Regions from separate parts of the Flavobacterium oryzicola genome, predicted to be linked through region 1. Evidence: riboswitches for the same ligand, from Rfam matches in the RefSeq annotation. Region 1 holds a riboswitch; the other holds the start of a gene.

Region 1 (11,872 bases):
CTGGATTGGATTATTGGGTTCATCTTGATGTTACAGAATATCAAAATGTAGAAGAATGGATTGCACAGATTCCAGATCAATCTCGCGTCTTTTTAATGAGTTCACATTCTGATAAATCGTATTTAGAAAACGAATTTCAAGATGGCGACTGGCTGGTTTTCGGAAAAGAGAGCGTTGGTTTGAGCAAAGAATTTATGGCAAGATTCGAAAATCATTTAACGATTCCGATGTCACCGCTTATTCGCAGTTTTAATATTGCTAATTCGGTTGCTTTTGTGGTTGGAGAGGCCAAGAGACAGATTGGATTGAAAAAAATTTAATTGTTTATTTGCTTCATCAAAATATGCAAATTAAAATCCTTCTTTAATCTTTATGAAAGAAAACGTAACGGTAGATCAAGCATTAAGCAAAGGCAGATGGCAATTGAAATATTTGCCTATGATTGTAACTTTTGGCTTTATGTGTGGCGGAATTTACTTTTCGTACATAAAATTGTTAGAAGGATGGATTATTCCCGTTGGTTTTCTTTTAGGATTTGTATCTGGTTGGCTAGTATGGAGTTATTTTGTTAATAATTGGAAAATATGGGCATATGAAAATGTTAGAAATATCCATGAATTACAAAGAAAAGCCATCGAAGAAAAATTAATTTGGGAGAAAGGCAGCTGGTTTGAAAAGACAGAATTTAAAAACTATCAGCAAAAACAAAAATTAAAACAATTAGACAAAAAATTTCTAGAAAAAGATATTTTCAAAGATGATATTTCGATTCCAAAAGAAACAGTTATTTATTTTTCGAAAACTATTATTCTCTTCTTTCTGGCAATGTACGTGGGAAGTATTTTTTTAGGTGTTTATATGTTAATTGAAAAAGAATATTGGGGAATACTTTTTTTAGGACTTGGTTTTTATGGAACTTACAATCAAATTAAAAAATTACTAGATAACAGTCCTCAAATTATAATAAATGATGAAGGAATTAAATTAAAAAACCTAAAACTTCTCAACTGGAAAAACATACAAAACGATAGAGTTTTTAGCGAAAGACGAGGGAAAAATTCCACGACTTACTTAGCATTTAATAATGAAAAGATTGATATTGGAGAATTAGATATAAAAAATCAAGAATTAGAAAAACTACTTCAAGTCTATCGTGTACGTTTTGAAAACAATAATTCTAACTCACAATAAACTTCCCTTTTTCAGCATCAAAAACAATATGTTCATCTTTGAATAAATTGCTGAAACTTCCATTAGAAATTAAATTACAAGGCTGATCTTGCACTATATTTTCTGGTGTCATCATAATCATTTCATCACTTAACTGAATAGCCAAATCAATATCATGTGTAGAAAACAAGATACATTTTTGAGTTTCTTGTGTTAGCTTCTTTAATAACTTAAACAAGGAAACTTTATGCAGTAAATCAAGATGCGTTGTTGGTTCGTCTAAAATAATCAAAGGTGTATCTTGCGCCAAAGCTCTTGCAATTAAAACTTTCTGCAATTGTCCATCGCTAATTTGAAAATGTTTTTTTGAAGCTAAATGTTCGATTTGCGTCAAATTCATTGCTTCCTGCACTTTTAGAACATCTTCGTCAGACAATTTATCAACCCAATTGGTATAAGGTTGGCGACCCAGAGCTACCAATTCAAAAACAGAAAGATTACTTGGTGGCAGTTTTTCGGTTAAAACCAAACTGAGATTTTGTGCCAATTCTAGAGGCTGATAGTCTGAAATATTTCTTTCGTTCAAATAAACATTTCCCGATAAAGGTTTCTGAATTCCTGTAAGCGTTCGGAGTAAAGTTGACTTTCCAATTCCGTTTGCTCCTATCAAAGTAATTAATTTACCCGCTTCAAAATTAAGATTAAGATTCTCAGCAATAGTCGTAACACCTTTCTTGGATTTGTATCCAATGTTTAAATTTGATGTCTTTAAAATACTTCTAATCATTGTGGTTGTTATTTAAACACATAGAAACATAGATTTTCTATTTTTTTTTATTTAAAAGATTATTTGAAAATTTACTCGTAAATTAACACATAGACTTTGAGCTTAAAACTTTGGCAACAATTTAAAATATTCATTTACAAATGTCTTTTGACCTTCTTTAAAAATATTAAAACAATTAAAATTAATCAAAATGCCTTTAGGCGCTCTTAAAAGTTTCATATAAGTCATTAATTGCGCTTCATATATAGGATTTAATTCTGATGTTGCTTTTAATTCTACAACTAAACAATTCTCTACTAATAAATCACATTTGAAATCTGCGTTTATTTCTTTGCCTTTGTAAATTAGAGGAACTTTCATTTCGGAAACAAAAATTATATTTCGACATCTAAGTTCTTCTTTCAAACATTGATGATAAACATTTTCAAGTAACCCTTTTCCGATTTCCTTATGCACCTCAATACATGCTCCGATAACATTATAAGTTAATTCATCTAAATATTTTTGGGTAATCATAGTCTTTTTATAAGTAGAACATCGTCTTATTTATTCTTGCAAAACTATGATTGTTGCAAAAAGTGAAACGCCTTTAATCGGCTTTTAAAACTATGTATCTATGTGTTTAAAAAACTAAGATATTGCTTTTTTGTAATACTTTACTTAAAAATTTCTTTTTCTCATTACCAGCCAAATAACAACCGGCGCACCGATAATAGAGGTAATTGCATTTATTGGAAGTGTGACATCATAACCAGGCATTTGTGAAACAATATCACAAAACAGCATTATTATCGAACCAAAAAATAAAGTACTCCAAAACAAAATAGTATGATTGCTTGTATGAAAAGTCAGCTTTGCAATATGAGGTACCGCCAAACCGATAAATGCAATTGGCCCTACAAATGCAGTGATAGCCCCAGATAATAAGCTGGTTGCCAATATAATTATTAATCTAGCCTGTTTAAAATTCAATCCCATGCTTTTGGCATAATTTTCTCCAAGCAGCAAAGCGTTTAATGGTTTGATACTTTTGGCACTCAAAAGTAACCCTATTCCAACACAGAAAGTTAAAATTCCAATGTTTGACCATGAAAGATTTCCGAGGTTTCCCATTGTCCAAAAAGTAAATTTCTGAAGCTGTTCTGCCGTGCTAAAGTAAGTCAGAATACTTACGATTGCCGTGCTAAAACTTCCAAACATCAGTCCCACAATTAAGATTGCCATTGTATTCCGTAATCTTTGCGAAACAATTAAAACTAAGAAAAGAACCAATGTGCTTCCTAAAGTAGATGCCAAAACAATGGCGTAAGAAGACAATGCAATTACACTTAAAAATGAAGGCAAAAATCCTGCTCCCAAAATTACAAAAGCAACACCTAAGCTAGCTCCAGAACTTAGCCCTAAAACATAAGGTTCTGCTAGCGGGTTTCGAAACAAAGTCTGCATCAAAAGTCCGCTCATTGAAAGTCCTGTTCCTGCTAAAACCGCGGTGATGGTTTTAGGAAGACGGTAATTAATAATAATATATTCCCAAGTCGATTTTGTTGCCTGACCTCCTGTTAAACTGGCTACAACATCTTTTAGCGGAATTGTAACCGACCCTAAACTAATGCTCGCAAAAAACATTAGCAAAAATCCTAAAGCCAAAACGACAAATAAAATGGTATTTCGTTTTTTATTTGCCAATTTAATTCAGTTTTGATGCAAAAGTAAATTCGTAGCCTGCCAGTAAATCTGGATGAAAAATCTTGATATAATCTTTTAAAACTAAATCGGGACGGCTTGGTGCAAGTTCATAATAAACTGTTCCGCCTGTTGCTCCCATTTTCCCTTCAAAATTATATACCGTTTTATTTTTAAAAGCGTCAAATTCTGCATAATGCGGATTTGCTTTTTGCAATTCATCCAAACTTTTAAAAGATCCAGAAGCAATCCATATATTAGCTATTTTTGCCTTATCTAATACTTGTTCAAAAGACAATCCTTCACTTCCCGTTCCTTGCAAGTCGGCCCATAAATAATTAGATTTTGCATCTTTCATAAACTGCGCCACCCAACTATTTCCTTTGGCAACATACCAAACATCTTCGTACATAGAACCATATAAAACTTTTGAAGTTGCAGGTTTATCGGTTACTAGTTTTTTTGCTTGATTGTAACTTTCAACGATTTTATCAAAGAGCTCTTTTGCTTTTTCTTCTTTCCCGAATAAAGCACCATAAAGTTTAATCCATTCTGCTTTTCCTAGCGGAGACTGTTCCATCCAATCGCCTTGAATAAGAACTTTTAAACCGCTTTTTTTCAAATTATCCAACATCGGATTATTATTATCGACACCAAACGTAACGATCAAATCTGGTGACAATTCTATTAATTGTTCAATGTTCAATTTTTCATTTTGTCCAACGTTTTTCACAGAACCTTTATCAATTAATGCTCTAGTTTTTTCTGAAGAAATATAATCGGTATGAGGAAATCCGACCAATTTATTCTCAACTTCCAACATTTCTAAAAAAGGAATATTTGTAGTTGAAGTTACAACAACACTTTCTAGTGGAACTTTTATTGAGGGATATTTTTTTAAACTGTCTGGAATTTGTGAGTCTTTTTCCTCTAAAATGTAAGTGAATTTCTCCTTAGCATTTGGCCACGGATTCACCACATTTACAATTGAATAGCCTTCGTTTTTCACAATTGAAAGTCCCGATGCAAATTCGATGCATTCTTTGGCAGTGGCAGATTTTACAGGAGTTTGTATCTCATTTTTTTTACAGCCAACTACTATAAAAAGTAAAAAAACGACTGATAATTTATGGAAAAAATATTTCATATTTTATGTTTTGAATAGCAACAAAGGTAAATCAATTTCTATTTTTTTTGTTTACCTTTATTTGTACAAATTTAAACAAATAGCCTTTTATTTAATGAGTGCACCAAAAACAAAAATTTGCTCCAGTTGTGAAGCCGCTTTTTCATGCGGAGACATTTCATCTGAAAATAAGTGCTGGTGTAATGATTACCCTCCTATTTTCAACCTTGCCGACGGAGGTGACTGCCTTTGTCCTCTATGTTTTAAAGAAGCTTGCGAAGATAAAATCGATGCTTACATTGAAACTTTAACCCCAAAAAAGGCACTTAATAATAAAGCTATGCAATTACCCAAAACCGACAATCTAATTGAGGGAATCGATTTTTATATCGAAAATGGCAATTATGTCTTTAAAACTTGGTTTCATCTAAAAAGAGGAACCTGTTGCGGAAATAATTGTCGACATTGCCCTTATTAAAGAGTTATGAGTTATAAATTATGAGTTATGAGTGAGTAGCTCATAATTTAATTTATAAATTGCCAAACAAAACTCATAACTCATAATTCAAAACTTATAATTAATAAAAATGATTTACTTAGTAACTGGTGGCGAACGTTCTGGAAAAAGTGGTTATGCACAGAAACTTGCTTTAGAACTTTCCGGCTCTCCTATATATGTAGCAACTGCCCGAAAATGGGATGCTGACTTTCAAAATCGAATTGATCGCCATCAGCAGGAAAGAGACGAACATTGGACGAATATTGAAAAAGAAAAATATTTAAGTGAAATTGATTTTTCTGGAAAAACTGCCCTAATTGATTGTGTAACGCTCTGGCTGACTAATTTTTTTATCGATACTAAAAATGATGTCGCATTAAGCCTAGAAGAAGCAAAAAAAGAATTTCTTGCCATTGCAAAACACAAAAATGCTAATATCATTATTGTAACAAATGAAATTGGCATGGGGGTTCATGCGGAAACGCATATCGGAAGAAAATTTGTTGAGCTTCAAGGCTGGATGAATCAATTTCTTGCGACAAATGCCCATGAAGTGGTATTGATGGTTTCTGGAATTCCGGTTAAAATAAAAGGATAAATTCCAATACAAAAAATTCCAAATTCCAATAAATTGAAACGAAATTCCAAGTTTTAAACTCCAAATTTCAAAGCTATGCTTTATCTTTACTAGAATCTTTCCTTTTTCAGATTTGGAATTTGGAATTTAAAAAATTGGAATTTAAAGAAATGAGCAATTTAGACGATATATTAAAATCACGCCGCGACACACGACATTTTACTGCCGACGAAGTTCCTGATCACGTAATTGAGAAAGCTTTACAGGCTGGACATTGGGCTCCGTCTGTAGGACTGACCGATGCTACAAGATATTATCTCATTAAATCTCATGAGGTTAAAACGTCTATTAAAAAGCTGTTTTTAGATTACAATAAAAAAGCCGAAGAACTTACTGATAATCCAGAACAAAAAGAACTTTACAGGTCCCTTAAACTAGAAGCAATCGAAGAAGCACCAATCGGACTTATAATAGCTTATGACCGTTCCGTTTTAAATCAATTCACAATTGGAACAATTGGCAGTAACGAAGCCGTGAAATTCAGTTCGGTTTGTGCTGCGCAAAACATCTGGCTTTCGCTTACAGAACAAGGTTACGGAATGGGTTGGGTTTCAATTCTTAACTATTATCAGTTTAAAAAAATTCTCAATTTACCCGAAAATATAGAACCGCTTGGCTATTTCTGCATCGGGAAACCAGCAACCAATTATAATAATCAGCCAATGCTGCAGCAATTGCATTGGAAACAAAAATCAGAAGCTCCCATTTGCACAGAAATCAAAGAAATTCATCAAATAAATGTTTCTTCTTTCGATTTTCAATCAGAAAACAAAATCCAAAATAAAACCGATTTCTACACCATTTTACAAGATAAAATAGATTCTAAAACAAAACCTGTTGGTTCTTTGGGAACATTAGAATCTTTGGCTTTCCAAATGGCAACGGTTTTTGAAACTTTGAATCCAAAAATCGAAAAACCTAATATTGTAGTTTTTGCTGCCGATCACGGAATTGCCAATCATGGCGTAAGCGATTATCCGCAAGATGTCACGCGACAGATGGTCAATAATTTTCTAGATGGCGGTGCTGCTATAAACGTTTTTTGCAATCAGAATAATATAGAATTATCAATTGTAGATTCGGGTGTTAATTATGATTTTCCAACCAATGCAAAATTAATCGATGCAAAAATTGCCAAAGGAACTCAGTCTTTTCTTCACGTTCCTGCAATGAGCGAATCTGAAGTGCAGTTATGTTTTGAGAAAGGAAAATCAATTGCTGAAAATATCGCAAAATCTGGCTCGAATTGTATTGGTTTTGGAGAAATGGGAATTGGAAATACTTCTACCGCTTCTGTTTTAATGAGTATTTTAACAGGTTTCCCTATTGAAGATTGTGTCGGAAAAGGAACTGGAGTTGAAAACGAAAAACTGCTCCTAAAACAAAATTTACTCAAAAAAGCAATTGAAACCTATTCTGGTCAAGCCGAAATACTATCGCAACTCTCCTATTTTGGAGGTTTTGAAATTCTTCAAATGGCTGGCGGAATGCTGGCTGCTTTTGAAAACAAAATGCTGATTCTTGTTGACGGTTTTATTTGCACTGTCGCGTACTTGATTGCTTTTAAAATAAATCCGAATATCAAACAAAATGCTGTTTTCTGTCATTGTTCTGCCGAAAAAGCGCATTCAGAATTGCTAAATTATTTAGAAGCAAAACCTATTTTAAATCTTGATTTGCGTCTAGGAGAAGGAACTGGCTGTGCCATTGCATTTCCGATTTTAAAATCGGCTGAGGCTTTTTTGAATGAAATGGCTAGTTTTGAAAGTGCAGGTATAAGTAGGAAATAACTTTCTTTTAAGATTTAAAGTTCATAGCTTTGAATTTCTAATTGAAATTACTTATTACATGCCTTTTACAAAAGTTTATATTCATTGTGTCTGGAGTACCAAAAATAGATTCCCGTTTTTAAATACAATTAATCTTCGTCAAAAAGTATGGCATCACATACAAGAAAATGCTTTAAAAAAGGAAATTTATCTTGACTTTATTAGTGGCCATTCTGATCATTGTCATTGTTTAATTTCACTGGGAAATAATCAAACTATACAAAAAACAATACAATTATTAAAAGGCGAATCTTCATATTGGATTAATAAAAATCAGTTAACTAAACATAAATTCGAATGGCAAGATGAGTATTTTGCTGTTTCAGTTTCAGAATCTATTGTAGATAAAGTTCGGGATTATATTAAAAATCAGGAAGAACATCATAAAAAGAAAACATTTCAAGAAGAATATGATGAATTTATGATCAAATTTGGGTTTAAGCATTTATGAAAAATTTGGCTAAAGCCTCATTCTTTGACATTTTCTCAACCTCCAGATAAATCTGGAGGCAATTCAAAAAAAGAGTACGATTAAATTTTGAAAAAGAAATACTAATAGATTTACAAATACAAACTGAATTGCCAACATCTTTAGATGTTGGTTTAATATTGACACCCAAAAAGGGCTTTAGCCAAATAGCCCTAGTCAAATGAAATATGACAAATTTTATAGTCAATTTTGAATGTAAGCAATCTCAAGAAAATTTGGCTAAAGCCTTTCTTAATACATATAAACAAACCAACATCTAAAGATGTTGGCAATTCATAGAAATCTTTTTTTTCAAAATTTTATTTTGAATTGCCTCCAGATTTATCTGGAGGTTATAAATTTGCTTCCAAAGAAGCTTTAGCCAAATAATCACAATCAAATGAAAAAAGAACTGCACATTTTCTTCACCTGTTTAATGTTTTACACCAGAATTCCGTGTCCAAAAAACATTACGCATCATCCAGATTATTTAAATAAAGCCACAAGATATTTTCCTTTTATTGGATGGATTGTTGGGAGTATTTCCTTTCTGACTTTTTATCTTTTTTCATTTTTTCTTTCAACAGAAATTGCTGTTATTTTAGCGATTATTGCTTCTATTTTAACAACAGGAGCTTTTCACGAAGACGGATTTGCCGATGTCTGTGATGGCTTTGGCGGAGGCTGGACTAAAGAAAAAATCTTGATGATTATGAAAGATAGTGCCATTGGTGCTTATGGAGCAATCGGATTGGTTTTACTTTTTTTATTAAAATTCAAATTGCTTTCAGAATCTATTTTACTTTTTACTAATAACATTTCACTAATTTTCCTTTTATTTATTTCCGCGCATTCTTTGAGTCGTCTGGCAGCAATCAGCATTATTTTTACACACGAATATTCTCGTGATGATGCTTCGAGCAAAAGCAAACCTATTGCCAAACAATACACTTGGAAAGAAATTTTTGGTTCTTTCTTTTTTGGATTAATTCCGCTGATTGTATTTTCTTATTTCAATTTGAAATTTCTTCTTGCTATAATTCCTGTTTTTATAACTCGATATTTTCTAGCGCGTTATTTTCAAAAATGGATTGACGGTTATACAGGAGATTGTCTTGGAGCGACACAACAGGTTTGTGAAGTGGTATTTTATTTAAGCATTTTATTTTTATGGAAATTTATTTAGTTCGCCATACCGAAACTGTCTGCGAAAAAGGAATCTGTTACGGGCAGTCAGACGTTGATATTGCTGAACCTTTTGATGAAATTTTTGGCAGAATTATTTCTAAACTTCCTTCTGAGGCAATTATCTTCTCAAGTCCGTTAAAGCGCTGTGTTATTTTAGCTAAACATATTCAAGAAAATATCAAAACTATTTCTTATCAGGAAGACGAACGCTTAAAAGAAATGAATTTTGGAGATTGGGAATTGAAAAGCTGGAACGATATTCCGTCTGAAGAACTCAATCCATGGATGGAAGATTTTGTAAACATAAAAGTTTCAAATGGAGAATCTTTTGTAGAACTGCATAAAAGAGTTGGTGACTTTTTATCTGAAACCATTTCAAAAATAAATCAGCCAATCGTTATTGTTGCTCATGCCGGAATCATCAGAAGTGTCTTATGCCATCAGAGTTCACTGCCATTAAAGGAAGCTTTCAATAATAAAGTTGATTTCGGAGAAGTTATAAAAATCGATTTTTAATGCAAATAATTTATAATTTTTCATGAAACGCAAAACAAATTTGAATAATCAATATTTTTAACTTTATCTTTGCAGCAAATTAAGGTTGTGTTTTTGATTTAAAAATACATTAAAAGGGAATCAAGTAAATTCTTGAGCTGTACCCGCAACTGTAAGCTAAGTTCAAAACGAATGCTTGCTGTTAACTACAAACCACTGTCACGCCTTGCGTGATGGGAAGGTAAACAGCAAGACGCAAGCCAGGAGACCTGCCTTTGTAACAATTTATCGAACTCTCGGGAAAAAGAGTGAAGAATTTATGACTTTAAAACGACTTTTTGCTTTTTGCTTATTTGTAATGTGTCAGATTATTTCGGCGCAAAACGATTCTATTACCAGTCTTAAAGAAGTATTGGTTTCAGACAAAAATTTAAAATCCTATTCGGTTTCACAATCTGTTTTAAAACTAAATGACTCTGTTATTAGTAAAAACGAAGCTCTTTTAACCGATTTATTAAACTTTAATTCTACGATTTACTTTAAAGAATATGGTCGCGGAATGTTATCTACGGTCGCTTTTAGAGGAACAACTTCTTCTCAAACAGCAGTAATTTGGAACGGAATAAACATCAATTCTCAAATGAACGGAAGCACCGATTTCAACACAATTTCGGGTTCAGATTATAATTCAATAAGTGTAAAAGCAGGTGGCGGAAGTGTTATTTACGGAAGTGGTGCAGTTGGAGGAACGGTGCATTTAAACAACGATTTGTTATTTTCTAATCGTTTTGAGAATAATTTAAGACTAGACTATGGCAGTTTTAATACGATTGGTATTAATTATAAAACTTCTATTTCTAACAAAAAATGGAGTGCTCAAATCGGACTTTCGAAAAATAGTTCGACTAACGATTATAAATATCTGAATCAGTACAACTGGAAAGGCGAACAGCGCTGGAATCAAAATGGGCAATATGATGTTATTACCCTAAGCGCCAATGCTGGTTATAAAATTAATGCCAAAAACATTCTAAGATTATACACCCAAAGCTCAAATACAGATAGAAATACTTCTTTAGTGTCCGAATCGGAAATGAAAAGTAAATATGTTAATGGTTTTAATAGAAACTTACTAGAATATGACGGTAACTTTGGGAAGTTTACAACCAATTTAAAAACCGCTTATATTTTCGAGAACTATCAGTATTATGCAGATAATTCGAGTAATATTTATACTTACGGAAAAACTGAAAGCTTTATCACAAAAGCAGATTTAGGATATCAATTATTCAAATCATTGCAAGTCAACGGAATTTTGGACTATAATCGAACGAAAGGATATGGTTCTGGTTTTGGTGATAATGTAAGAGAAATAAGTTCTGCAGCTTTACTTATTAAACAAGATGTTTCTGCTGACTGGAAAAATGAATTCGGTGTTCGCAAAGAATTTACGGACAATTATAAATCTCCTGTTTTGTTTTCCGTTGGTTCTTCTTATCAGTTTGGAAAACTATACAATTTGAAATTGAATGTATCACGAAATTTCAGGATTCCAACTTTTAATGATTTGTATTGGGAAGAAGGCGGAAATCCAAACTTAAAACCTGAAAGCTCTTATCAGGCTGAAATAGGAAATATTTTTACTTTTCAAAATTTTAATATATCGCAGACCTTTTATTACATGAAAATAAAAGATTTGTTGAGATGGGTTCCTGGAACAAATGGTATCTGGATGCCACAAAATACAGACAAGGTAAATAGCTATGGAGCTGAAACATTGTTGGGCTGGAAAAAAAGTTTTGGAAAAAACAACTTGACAGCAAATGCAACTTATGCTTATACAGTTTCGGAGAATGTTGAAACTAAAAAACAATTGTTTTTTGTTCCTTTCAATAAAGTAACGGCATCTGTTGCTTATTCAAGAAAAAACCTTTCTGCGTATTATCAATTTCTTTATAATGGCTTTGTCTATACACAATCTGACAACGA
Region 2 (11,872 bases), 2.4 Mb from region 1:
CTGACGGAAGAAGTGCAATTGGTAAAGGAAAAGCGAGATTTGCTGGAGATGTTACTTTTGGAACTACTCAATATGCAGATGGTTACAGATTGGAGGATTTAGTAGGAAAGTATAAAGTACCAATGTATACTTTGAATATGAATCATGCTGAGCACGCATCAGACGAAGTATTGACAGAATATATCGACGAAGACAACAACTGGAATGATTTGTACAATAATGATCATGACGAAGCTGCAATTGATATTCATTGGGGAATTCAAAAGACTTTGAACTATTACGAAGAAAAATTTGACCGTAATAGTGTTGACGATAAAGGAATGACCATTTTTGCATTGGCACATTTAGGAACTAATGTTCAAAATGCCTCTTGGACAGGAGGATGGGCACAGTTTGGAGACGGAGACAAACAGCCTTTTGTGAGTTTAGGAATTACTGGACACGAAATGACTCATGCTGTAACACAATTCTCTGCAGGATTGATTTATCAGGGAGAATCTGGAGCAATGAATGAATCTTTTAGTGATATTTTCGGGATTTCAATTGAGCTTTATGCCGCAAAAGATAGTAAAAGGGATATTTGGTTGTTGGGTGACGAATTGTACTCTCACGGAAGTTTGAGAAGTATGGCAAATCCAAAAGCGGCTGGTCAACCAGATACTTATGGAGGTGAATTTTGGACAAACCCAGCAAATACAAGTTATGATAATGGCGGTGTGCACCAAAACAGTGGAATTACCAATTACTGGTATTATCTGTTAGTAGAAGGAGGAGAAGGCGTAAATGACCTAAATAATAGTTATAGTGTTAAACCTATCGGATTGGCTAAGGCTGAGAAAATTGCTTATTTAACGCTTACAGAATATTTGTCACCTTCATCAAATTTCAGCGACATGCGTCAGGCATCTTTGATGGCTGTAGAAGATTTGTATGGTTTAGGTTCTGAAGAGTTTAAACAAGTTACTAATGCTTGGTATGCGATTGGTGTAGGTACAGCTTATTCAGATCGACAAATAACCATTGTTTCGGTAGAAAATCCGTCAACATCTTGTGGACCATTAAAAGGAGATGAGCCTTTTTATATTACACTAAGAAACACAGGAACTACGATCATTAAAGCTGATGGAGGCTTAAATTTCAAATTAAGAGCCATGGCAAGCGCACTTGGCAAACTTATTACTTTTTATACCAATGATGGTAATGTTCCTTTTACGAAAGATTTAGGAATTGGAGAAGAAACAACTGTGGCAATAAAAAGCAAAATACCATATCAAGTAAATGCAACGAGCTATGTAGAAGTTAAAGTAGATCTTGACCCTATTGTAGATTTTGGCGTTAAAGAAGGATATTCTTTTGTTACAGGTATATTCGTTGGCACTGCACAAAAAGATTTTGATATCAAAGCTACGGCTTTAGATCTTCCTATGTATACAGGAGATTTGCTTACAACAAGTTATACTCCGGCTATTACGATCTTTAATTTAGGCTGTCAGGATATTCCAGCAGGAACTGTTTTAAAAGTTGGATATGCCAATACAAAAGCTGGAAGCACAACGATTTGGAAAGATGTGACATTGCAGACTGCTTTCAAAGCAAATTCAGAAATGAAAATAACTTTTGATACTGCTGTCGATTTATCAGCTGCAGGGTTACACACTTATGAAGCCTATGTAACCTATGATAAAGATCCTATTACAACAAATAATAGCATTATAAATGCGGCTTACAGCAATGTAATAACACAATTCCCTTATACTGAAGGGTTCGAGAGAACGCCTGGTGGATGGAACACAAAAGCTTTAAGCGGGAATCAGAAGTTTGTATTTCAAAATTATCCTGCATCGTTTAGAACCGTTAAATCACAATATATGTGGGGAATGGTAGATTTTAAAGGAACTGACAGAATGGGACTTAATTCTGATTTCGTTTTAGAATCGCCAATCTTTGATTTTACCAATGTGGTTTCTCCGTATGTAGAGTTCGATTTGTATTATTTACTGCATAGAACGTACGATGGTTTAATTGTTGAATATTCGGAAGATAAAGGGAAAAGTTGGAAAAAAATAAATACAGTTAATTATCCAGAAATCGAACATAATAATGATTTATTTGATGGTGCTTGGTTTACGGGAGTAAATAATAGTCTGAAAAAAGATCCGTATCAAATTCGTTTAAATGAATTGGCAGGAAAGAAAGCGGCTATTCGTTTCCATGTAAAATCAGATGACTATTATGACGGTTTCTTAGGCGGATTTATAGATAACATTTTGGTAAGCGATGCCCCTTACGATTTAGAAGTTGTATCTGCAAAATTAGACGCTGGTAAATGTGATATCAATAATAATAATGCTGCAGTAGTTGCCAAAGTAACAAACAATTTTGCTACGGCAAGTCAGGAAGTTAATATCACAACTAAAGTTCTTGATGCAGCGAAAGTCGAAGTTTTTTCAAAAATCGAAAAAACAACTTTAAACTTCGCTAGGTTTAAAGACACGATAAATTATTCTATTCCTAATATTAATTTAAAGAATGTTGGAGAGCATACCATTTCGGTTTCTGTTTTTCCTGTAGACATGGCAAAAGACCTTAAACAAGGAAACAATGCTGTAACATTAACTTACGATAATTGGAATAACGAAGACATGAAAGTTTCTGTACTTCCGTACAAAATGGACTTTGAAGATGCTTCTAAATACAAAGGATGGAGAACTTCTGAGAATAAAGGTTCTGCAGGATGGAAACATGGTGTACGTGCAGATCTAGGTTCTCCTGGATGGTTTATTGCAGATCATACCAAATTTATGGCAAGTAATGATGACAAATGCAATTGCGATGCTTCCAACGATATGCTGGTTTCTCCCGTATTTGATTTAACCAATTACAAAGAAGCACATTTATCATTTGATGGTTTTGGAGATCCTCAGCAATGGTCGGACGGTTATGTAAAAGTAAGTACTGACGGAGGAACCACTTGGAAAGAAGTATTTAAAATGCCTTATTATGGCGCTTGGTTTGGATATAATGTTGATTTAAGTGCGTATGCTGGAAATTCTTGCGTGCAGGTTGCTTTTCAGCAAAATGATAACGGCTTTTTTGCGAATGGTTTTGCAGTAGATAATATTGAAATCACTCCAACTAAAAGTAATTTTCAATTATCGAATTTAGTTGTGGGAGAAACCGTTTACGAAGATGTGCCTACACATGAGTTTTACATTAATGCAAGAAATGTAGCTTATAAAACATTGGAGAAAGTTACTTTTAAATATCAGATTCTTCAGAACGGAAACGCTATTGGTGAACCAGTTTCATTAGAAAGAACCAAAACAATACGACAAGGAGAAACTCTTGTTTATAAAATAGACGGTCTTCCAAAATTAGCAGCTGGAAATTATGAAATTAAAGTGCAGGCAACTGCCGACGGAGAGGTAAATACAAATGTTAAAAGCCTTACCGCATCTTTCCAAGTTGCTGAAAAAGCATTGGAGTTAAGCGAAGAGAATTTCTCTAGCCTGACACAAGGTTCAATATTTGGATCAAAAGGGTTTATTTCTAATCAAAGTGATGAAAATTATCCATGGAGAGCGGTTACCACTCCAGATAATATCAATCTTACGCTTCCTTTGAAGAATAGAACGGGAGACGCTGGCGGAAAACTATTATACAGTCAGTTAGAAGGATATTATTACTATAGCGAATTAATTTCTCCACTTTATAAACTGTCTGAAAGTACTACAGCTTTAGAGTTTTACTATGCTATGCAAAGCAATGTTAATGATGCTTTAATTGTAGATATTAAGCCAGTTGGCGGAGAATGGACTGAAGCTTGGAGAGCAACAAATCAAGGAACTTACGTAGATACAGAGTGGCAAAAAGCAGCATTGAATATTACGAAATACGCTGGAAAATCAGTATTGTTCCGTTTTAGACATGCAAAATCAGATGGATATTCTTATATGGTTTTAGACGACCTTAAAATAATGAGCGAGCCTGTTTTAGATGTTTCTGTTCAAATTTTATCTCCAAAAGATATTTGCGGCAATAGCGAAGTAAAAGTTAGACTTACAAACGAAGGACAAGTTGCTATTAAAGAAAATTCTATCCAGTTAGATTTAGAATATGTTAATACATCAGAAAAAATTTCAGAAGCCATTGCATCAGGAATTCCGGTTGGCGAAAGTATCGAGTATACTTTTATCAAACAGCCTAAATTAGATGATTCTGGAGATTCTCATGTATTTGCCATTAATGCAAAAATGGAGAATGATGCTATTGAACAAAATAATAACATCAAGAATTATGTATATCAAGGAGTACCATCAGATTTTAAAATGTTTGACACGTCTGTTATCCATGCTTATGCAGGTAAAAGTGTGTATCTGGATGCAGAAAGAAATCTTGTGGCTAGAGAGTTAGAAGCGACTTCATACAAATGGAGTTCAGGTGAAAGCACAAATTCGATCAATGTTGATAAAGCAGGAGATTATAGCGTAACGGCAACATTGGAAAACGGATGCACTCTTACCGAAAAAGTAACAGTAGTATTTGATACTTTCGAATCTAATCTTCCAAGCGGTGACGTTTGCGGCCCAGAAGTAGTATTAAATCCAGGAAACTATGCCGCATACGAATGGTTTGATGGTTCTACAGATCCAACTTTCACGACTACAGAAAGCGGTGAGTATTATGTAACAGTTTACAATGAACACGGATTAGGTAAAATTTTTACAACTACGATCAATGTTCTTGAAAATACAGTTCCGGAGATTCAGGCATTAGAAGGAAATAAAATTACAGCTTCTGCTGATGCTGAAGGTTACCAGTGGTACTTAAACGGAAGACTTTTACCAAATGCAAACGAAAAAACAGTTGCTACAATTTGGGAAGGAAGCTATAGTCTTCAAGTAACCAATGCGCATGGCTGTACAAGCATGTCTGCTCCAATTGAATCTAAAGGATTGCTTATTGGAAAACTGACAAATTCTTTCAGAGTGTTCCCAAATCCAGCGGCAGATAATGTAAACATTTTCTTGGCTGAAAAAGCAGAAGGCGAAGCTGAAATGAAAATTTATTCTATGGAAGGAAATGCGGTTTGGAGTAAAACTTACAGTGCAGTTCCATCAAGTGTAAATGTAAGTCAATTGACTACTGGAGTTTACATTTTAGATTGTACCGTACAAGGTAAAAAGTACACAGCTAAGATTATTAAAAAGTAACAAATTTACAGATAGAAACGGCAGTTCTCATGTAGAACTGCTCTTCTTAAAAACAAAAAAATACGATGAAAAAATCAAAGCTAATAATCTGTGCACTGTTAATGTGCGCAAGTGCAATGGCTCAAACCGAAAAGGTAAAACTGGGCGTAAAAGCAGGTTTAAATATTTCGAGCCTATCATTTGATGAAAACGAATTAGATTCATCTTCTAAAACAGGATTTACTGCAGGTTTAATGGCAGAAATTCCTTTGGCAAAAAACTTTTCGGTACAACCAGAGTTATTGTATAGCCAGCAGGGAATGAAATTGTCTTATTCTGATCCAGAAGTGCAAAATTCAAATTACAAAAGCACTATTGCCTTAAACTATTTAAACATTCCTGTAATGTTGAAATATTATGTAGTGAAAGGTTTAAGCATTCAGGCGGGACCACAAGTCGGAATTTTGCTTAAAGCAAACAACAAATACCAAGACAATTTTTTAGGTTACGATAACCATGAAAAAATGGATTTAAAAGATTATTCAAATGGAGTAGATGCTTCTGTAAATTTTGGATTGGGTTATCAGTTTAAAGACAAGTTTTATGCAGATGCAAGATATAATTTGTCTTATACCAATGTGTTTAAAGATGTAACAGCAAACACCAATTATATTATTAACAGCGATATGAAGAATAAAGTTTTTCAAATAACGATCGGTTATTTTTTTAAATAGAGTTAGTAACACCTTCATGACTGTTTAAAACCACTCTTTTTTAGGAGTGGTTTTTTTGTTTTTCCAAAAAATCAAATTCTTATTTGCAGACACCATACCTGCGTCATATATTTGCGCCAGATTTTGGTCTGCTTTTTTCAATCTGAAATAAGCAGTTAAAAGGGAATCAGGTGCAAATCCTGAACAGACCCGCTACTGTAAGTTCTACACAAAGTCTTTAAACATATTAATGCCATTGTTCCGCTTTGCGGGATGAGAAGGCCGTTTAAAGATAGAATAAGTCAGGAGACCTGCCACGATCACATAGTTTAAAACTTTCGTGGTATGAAGTTGATGACAAGAGAATAACCTGCTATTGCATAGCGGGATTACTACTGTTATATAATTACGGCATCACGCAAAGTTTATTTAATAAAATCGTGATGTATAATTGTAAAAAAACGCTTTTAGCAGCTTTTATTTTATTGATTCCTTTTTTGCTTCATTCCCAAGCAGTGACTGACAGTTCGCGGGTTTTGAAAGAAGTTATTCTAAAAGGAAAACCTTATCAGGAAGTGATTCCTGTACAAAGTCTCTCGGGCGTTCTGCTCGAAAATCTTTCCAGTCATAATGTTGCCGATGCGCTTCGCTATTTTGCCGGAACTCAAATTAAAGATTATGGCGGAGTCGGCGGACTCAAAACGGTTGATGTTCGAAATATGGGAACGCATCATGTTGGTGTTTTTTATGACGGAATTCAGCTTGGAAACGCCCAAAACGGCGTAACCGATTTAGGAAAATATTCGCTTGACGACATGGAATCGCTTACGATGTACAATGGTCAGAAAAGCGAAATTTTCCAGTCAGCGAAAGACTTTGCATCAGCTTCCACGATTTATTTGCGAACCAAACGTCCTGTTTTTACAGGCAATAAAAAAACAAATCTACTGGTTCGTTACAAAACAATGTCTGTCAATTATCACGATCCTTCTTTTAGATGGGAGCAAAAGTTGAGTGATAAAGTGAGTTTAAGCGTAAGTTCTGAATACATCAAATCAAACGGACAGTATAAATTTAGATACAAAAGAAAAAATCAAGACGGAAGCATTGCCTACGATACTACAGCTACACGATGGAATAGTGATATAGAAGCCTTCCGATTTGAATCTGGTTTGTATGGAAAAATAAACAAAGGAACTTGGGACGCTAAAGTATATTATTATGATTCTGAACGTGGCGCGCCAGGAGCCATTGTAGAAAATAAGTTTAAAGACGGTTTCAGACAATTTGATAAGAATTTTTTCGGACAGTCTTCTTTAACGAAAGACGTTTCAGAAAAATATAAATTCCAGTTAAAAGGAAAATTTGCCTACGATTACACGCATTACATTGCAAGAGATACTACCAATGTTTTAGGCGAAACCGTAACTGAGGGTGCACAATCAGATGATAGTTATTACCAGCAAGAAGCCTATTTCTCGGCAGTTAATATGTACAGCATTTTACCCACTTGGGATGTTTCGCTGTCAACCGATTTTCAATACAATAAATTAAATGCCACAAGAAGAGGAATCCAAACACAATTCTCTTTTCCACAACGTTATACAGCGGTTGTTTCTCTCGCAACTTCATACCGATATGAAGGTTTTAAAGTTTTAGGAAATGTACTCGCAACCCGTATTATCGAAGAGGTAAAGTACAACGCCAAAGCTCCTAATAAAACCGAATTTACTCCCGCTATATTTTTGGGTTACACACCTTTTAAAAAATACGATTTCAATTTAAGAGCTTTTGCCAAACGTATTTTCAGAATGCCAACTTTCAATGATTTGTATTATACCATGATTGGTTCGAGCACTTTGAGACCCGAATATATGAATCAGTACGATGTTGGTTTTACATATAATTTCCCCACAAGAGAAAGCTTTTTCGATAAATTTTCTTTTCAGGCAGATGCTTATTATACCAATACAAAAGACAAAATTGTTGCCGCTCCAACCGGAAATTTATTTCGATGGATGATGACCAATATCGGACAGGTGAAAGGAAAAGGAATCGAAACGGTTTTGAATATGGCAACTCATTTTAATAAGCTAAAACTTGATGCGAATTTAACGTATACCTATTCTCAAAGCCAAGATTTTACAAAGTTTGTAGGTTTAGAAATGTCTTCTTATGGAGATCAGATTCCGTATACGCCTTGGCATAGCGGATCTGGAATTTTAAATGCCAACTACGAATCTTGGAACTTCAATTACAGCTTTATTTATGTCGGAAAACGCTACAACGGAAATGTCAATAATATCAAAGTCAATGAAGTTCAGCCTTGGTACACACACGATTTGGCTGTTCAGAAATCTTTCGCATTCAAAAACTACAGATTAAACGGAACGGTTGAAGTCAATAATGCTTTTAATCAGCAATATGAAGTAATCTACAATTATCCGATGCCAGGGCGAACATTCAAATTTATAATCAGTTTTGAGTTATGAAAAAGAGCTTTTTAAAAATACTATTCGTTTTTGCCATAACGGTTTTAATGATTTCCTGCCGAGAAGACGAAACGATATTTCTTTCTTCAGATGTGAGCGTTGCTGCGCCAAGAAGTGATGGAAATATAGAAGGTTTTTATCTTTTAAACGAAGGAAATATGGGAATGAATCGCGCCAGCCTCGATGTTTTTAATTACAGAACAGGAAATTACACTACAGATGTTTATTCCGAACGAAATCCTTCGGTTGTAAAAGAATTGGGAGATGTTGGAAACGATATTAAAATCTACGGAAATAAGGTTTATGCAGTCATAAATTGCTCCAACAAAGTTGAGGTTTTAGAAAAATGGACCGCAAAACGCATTAAAAAAATAGATATTCCCAATTGCCGTTATGTGGCTTTTTATAAAGACAAAGCGTATGTGAGTTCGTATTCGGGACCAGTCGCCATTAATCCGAATGCGGAAATCGGTTTTGTAGCTGAAATTGATACTACTTCATTAGAAATAAAAAGAAAAGTAACAGTTGGTTATCAGCCTGAACAAATGGTTATTCATAACGGAAAATTATATGTGGCCAATTCGGGCGGTTACAGAGTTCCAAATTACGATAGAACCGTTTCGGTGATTGATCTGGCGACTTTCACAGAAATAAAAAAAATAGATGTGGGCATTAATTTGTACAGTATGCAAATTGACAGTCGCGGCGATATTTATGTGAGTTCACGCGGCGATTATTACAACACGCCATCTAATCTTTTTGTGATTGATACGCAGACGGATGAAAAGAAAATGCAATTGGATATTCCTGTTTCTGGAACTTGTTTGGTTGATGATTTACTGTATTACTACAGTGTTTCTTGGGGTTACCTATCAGGCAGTAATAAAGTGAGTTACGGAATTTTGGACACCAAAACCAAAAAGATAATTACCAACCAAATTATCACAGACGGAACCGACAAAAAAATCATGATTCCGTACGGACTTCAAGTTAATCCCGAAACCAAAGAAATCTACATTACCGACGCTCAAAATTATGTCGTAACGGGCTACATCTATTGTTTTACGCCAGATGGAAAACTAAAATGGAAAACAACCGCAGGAAATATTCCTGCCCATATTGCTTTTATAACTAAAAATTAAAAATTAAAAATTAAAAATTAAAAATTAAAAATTAAAAATTAAAAATGTTGGATAGAAACCTTTTTAAAATCGCTTTGTTTTCAATTCTCTTTTTGGGATTTGCGGCCTGCGATAAAGACAATGATAATGATGAAAATCTGCTCCCTGCAGAAATCCTGAAAGAATCATATACAATTGACCGTTTTAAAGTCCTGAATATTGCAACAAACCTTCCAAGCACAGCAAAACTGATTTGGAGTGTTAAAGATTCGATTATTTCAGAAAATACAGATTTGGATTTTATAAGTCCGTTTCAGAAAAACTATCCGCTGACTTTAAAAGTTGAAATAAATGGAGAAACGAAGATTTATAATTCGTCTATCAATGTCACGAAAGAAACAGCAACATACAGTAAATATATTTCTAATGTATTTGATTTTCGTCCTGCGGTTGGACAGTTTACAAACGAAATTCCACAATATACAGCAGGAAATACAGAAGCCAATATGATTTCTGCAGCAAAAAAAGCAATTGTAGGTTCCAATACCACAATGATTTCGCTTGGCGGTTTTGGCGGTTATGTGGTTTTTGGTTTTGATCACACGATTCCAAATATGGACGGACGAGATTTTAAGGTTTTAGGAAATGCTTTTTGGGGAAATGAAGCCAACGAAGCGCGTGCAGGATCTTGCGAACCCGGAATTATTATGGTCGCTTATGACAAGAATAAAAACGGAAAACCAGACGAAGACGAATGGTACGAAATAGCTGGAAGCGAATGCTTTAAAAACACGACTACAAAAAACTATTCTATTACTTATTTCAAACCAGATCCAAACAAATTGACAGTTGCAGGAAATGAATTTTGGCAGGTTAATACCGAATATATCAAATGGCAGGATAATGCTGGAAATTCAGGTTATAAATCACAAAATGTGTTTCATGAACAAAATTATTATCCACTTTGGATTGCCGATGCTTCGTATACTTTAAAAGGAACACGAATAGCCGATAATTTCTACGATCAAAGCGGTGAAGGCTCATATTGGGTTGGCAAATCGTTCGAATTTGGCTATGCCGATAATGCCCCAAATAATGACGAAGCTTCGAATATTGATATTTCTTGGGCAGTTGATAAAAACGGAAAATACGTAAAACTTCCCGGAATAGATTTCGTAAAAATATACACCGCAATCAATCAGGAAGCGGGCTGGCTTGGAGAAGTTTCAACAGAAGTTTCAGGCGCTTACGATTTACATCTTAACTAACACAATAAAATTTTAACACATAGAGACATAGATTGTAGGAGCTTAGAAAGACGTTTCACTTGGTTTAAAAACACATAGCTATGTGTTAGAAACTAGTTTCTTTCACTATTCTTTTCAATAATTTAAAATCTATGACTCTATGTGTTAGAAAATAATTACAAACACAACATTTTAAAACCAATACATTATGAAGAAAAACTACTTTATAGTAATAATGCTATTTTTTGCATTTCTAACCCATGCACAGACAAAAGTGCAAGGTGTTCCTAGAAATGACATTAAAGTAAAAACAGCGACGCAAAAACAATTAAACGCAAAAAGTGCCAATGCAACCACTTTTGATGATATTCAGTTTTGGGTTGGTACAGGTGCCAATAAAGCAGCATTTGCTGTGCAATGGAACGATGGAAAAAATGCTGACGCTTTAATTTGGGGATTTAAATGGGATGGAAGTGCAACTGGCGAAGATATGATGAAAGCCATTGCAAAAGCCGACCCTCGTTTTTACACTCTTTTATTGCAGGGAACTCAATTTGGAACTGCAATTGGCGGATTTGGTTTTGATTTGGATGGAGCCAACACAATTGGATTGTACAAAAGCGGAAATCTAACTTATCCTTATTATCCCGTAAGTGGTATTGTAAATACAGCGGCTTATGATTTTGACGAATACACGCCAATTGATGCTTTAGATCACTGGCAGTCTGGCTGGACAACTAAAGGATATTGGTCGTATTGGGTAAGAGATGATGTAAATAATGGTTTTGACTATTCTGGATTAGGAGCATCGAGCCGAGTTTTACAAAATGGTTCTTGGGACGTCTGGAATTTTAATGTTTCGTTTGCAGAAGAACCCATTGCAGCATTTACTCCTGTAACAGCTTACACTAATGCGATAGATTTTACAAAAGGGTATTTCATGGTAAACGAAGAGTGGTTTGGGCACACTAATGGATCTGTAAATTTTGTTAGCAATGACGGGAAAATTAATTATAGAGTGTATAGCGATGTAAATGAAAATAAAGCTTTTGGCGCGACAACACAATACGGCACTATTTACGGAGATAAATTTTATTTTGTTTCTAA

What was found. Region 1 has a riboswitch for cobalamin ahead of PQ463_RS13660 (TonB-dependent receptor plug domain-containing protein). Riboswitches for the same ligand answer to the same signal wherever they lie in the genome.
Region 2: another riboswitch for cobalamin. It lies ahead of PQ463_RS03985 (TonB-dependent receptor); the one in region 1 lies ahead of PQ463_RS13660 (TonB-dependent receptor plug domain-containing protein).

What each region holds. Positions count from the first base shown of each region.
Region 1 covers NZ_CP117879.1:3,334,712-3,346,583, forward strand. Annotated here, with positions in the region: gene PQ463_RS13600 (tRNA (cytidine(34)-2'-O)-methyltransferase) at 1-320, shown strand, start outside; gene PQ463_RS13605 (hypothetical protein) at 373-1,191, shown strand; gene PQ463_RS13610 (ABC transporter ATP-binding protein) at 1,178-1,954, opposite strand; gene PQ463_RS13615 (GxxExxY protein) at 2,060-2,473, opposite strand; gene PQ463_RS13620 (FecCD family ABC transporter permease) at 2,618-3,643, opposite strand; gene PQ463_RS13625 (ABC transporter substrate-binding protein) at 3,645-4,787, opposite strand; gene PQ463_RS13630 (C1orf53 family protein) at 4,882-5,244, shown strand; gene cobU (bifunctional adenosylcobinamide kinase/adenosylcobinamide-phosphate guanylyltransferase) at 5,354-5,863, shown strand; gene cobT (nicotinate-nucleotide--dimethylbenzimidazole phosphoribosyltransferase) at 6,013-7,692, shown strand; gene tnpA (IS200/IS605 family transposase) at 7,751-8,182, shown strand; gene PQ463_RS13650 (adenosylcobinamide-GDP ribazoletransferase) at 8,601-9,386, shown strand; gene cobC (alpha-ribazole phosphatase) at 9,371-9,904, shown strand; cobalamin riboswitch at 9,970-10,174, shown strand; gene PQ463_RS13660 (TonB-dependent receptor plug domain-containing protein) at 10,203-11,872, shown strand, end outside.
Region 2 covers NZ_CP117879.1:909,680-921,551, forward strand. Annotated here, with positions in the region: gene PQ463_RS03975 (M4 family metallopeptidase) at 1-5,213, shown strand, start outside; gene PQ463_RS03980 (porin family protein) at 5,279-5,926, shown strand; cobalamin riboswitch at 6,034-6,238, shown strand; gene PQ463_RS03985 (TonB-dependent receptor) at 6,349-8,397, shown strand; gene PQ463_RS03990 (YncE family protein) at 8,394-9,539, shown strand; gene PQ463_RS03995 (cell surface protein) at 9,584-10,786, shown strand; gene PQ463_RS04000 (T9SS type A sorting domain-containing protein) at 10,974-11,872, shown strand, end outside.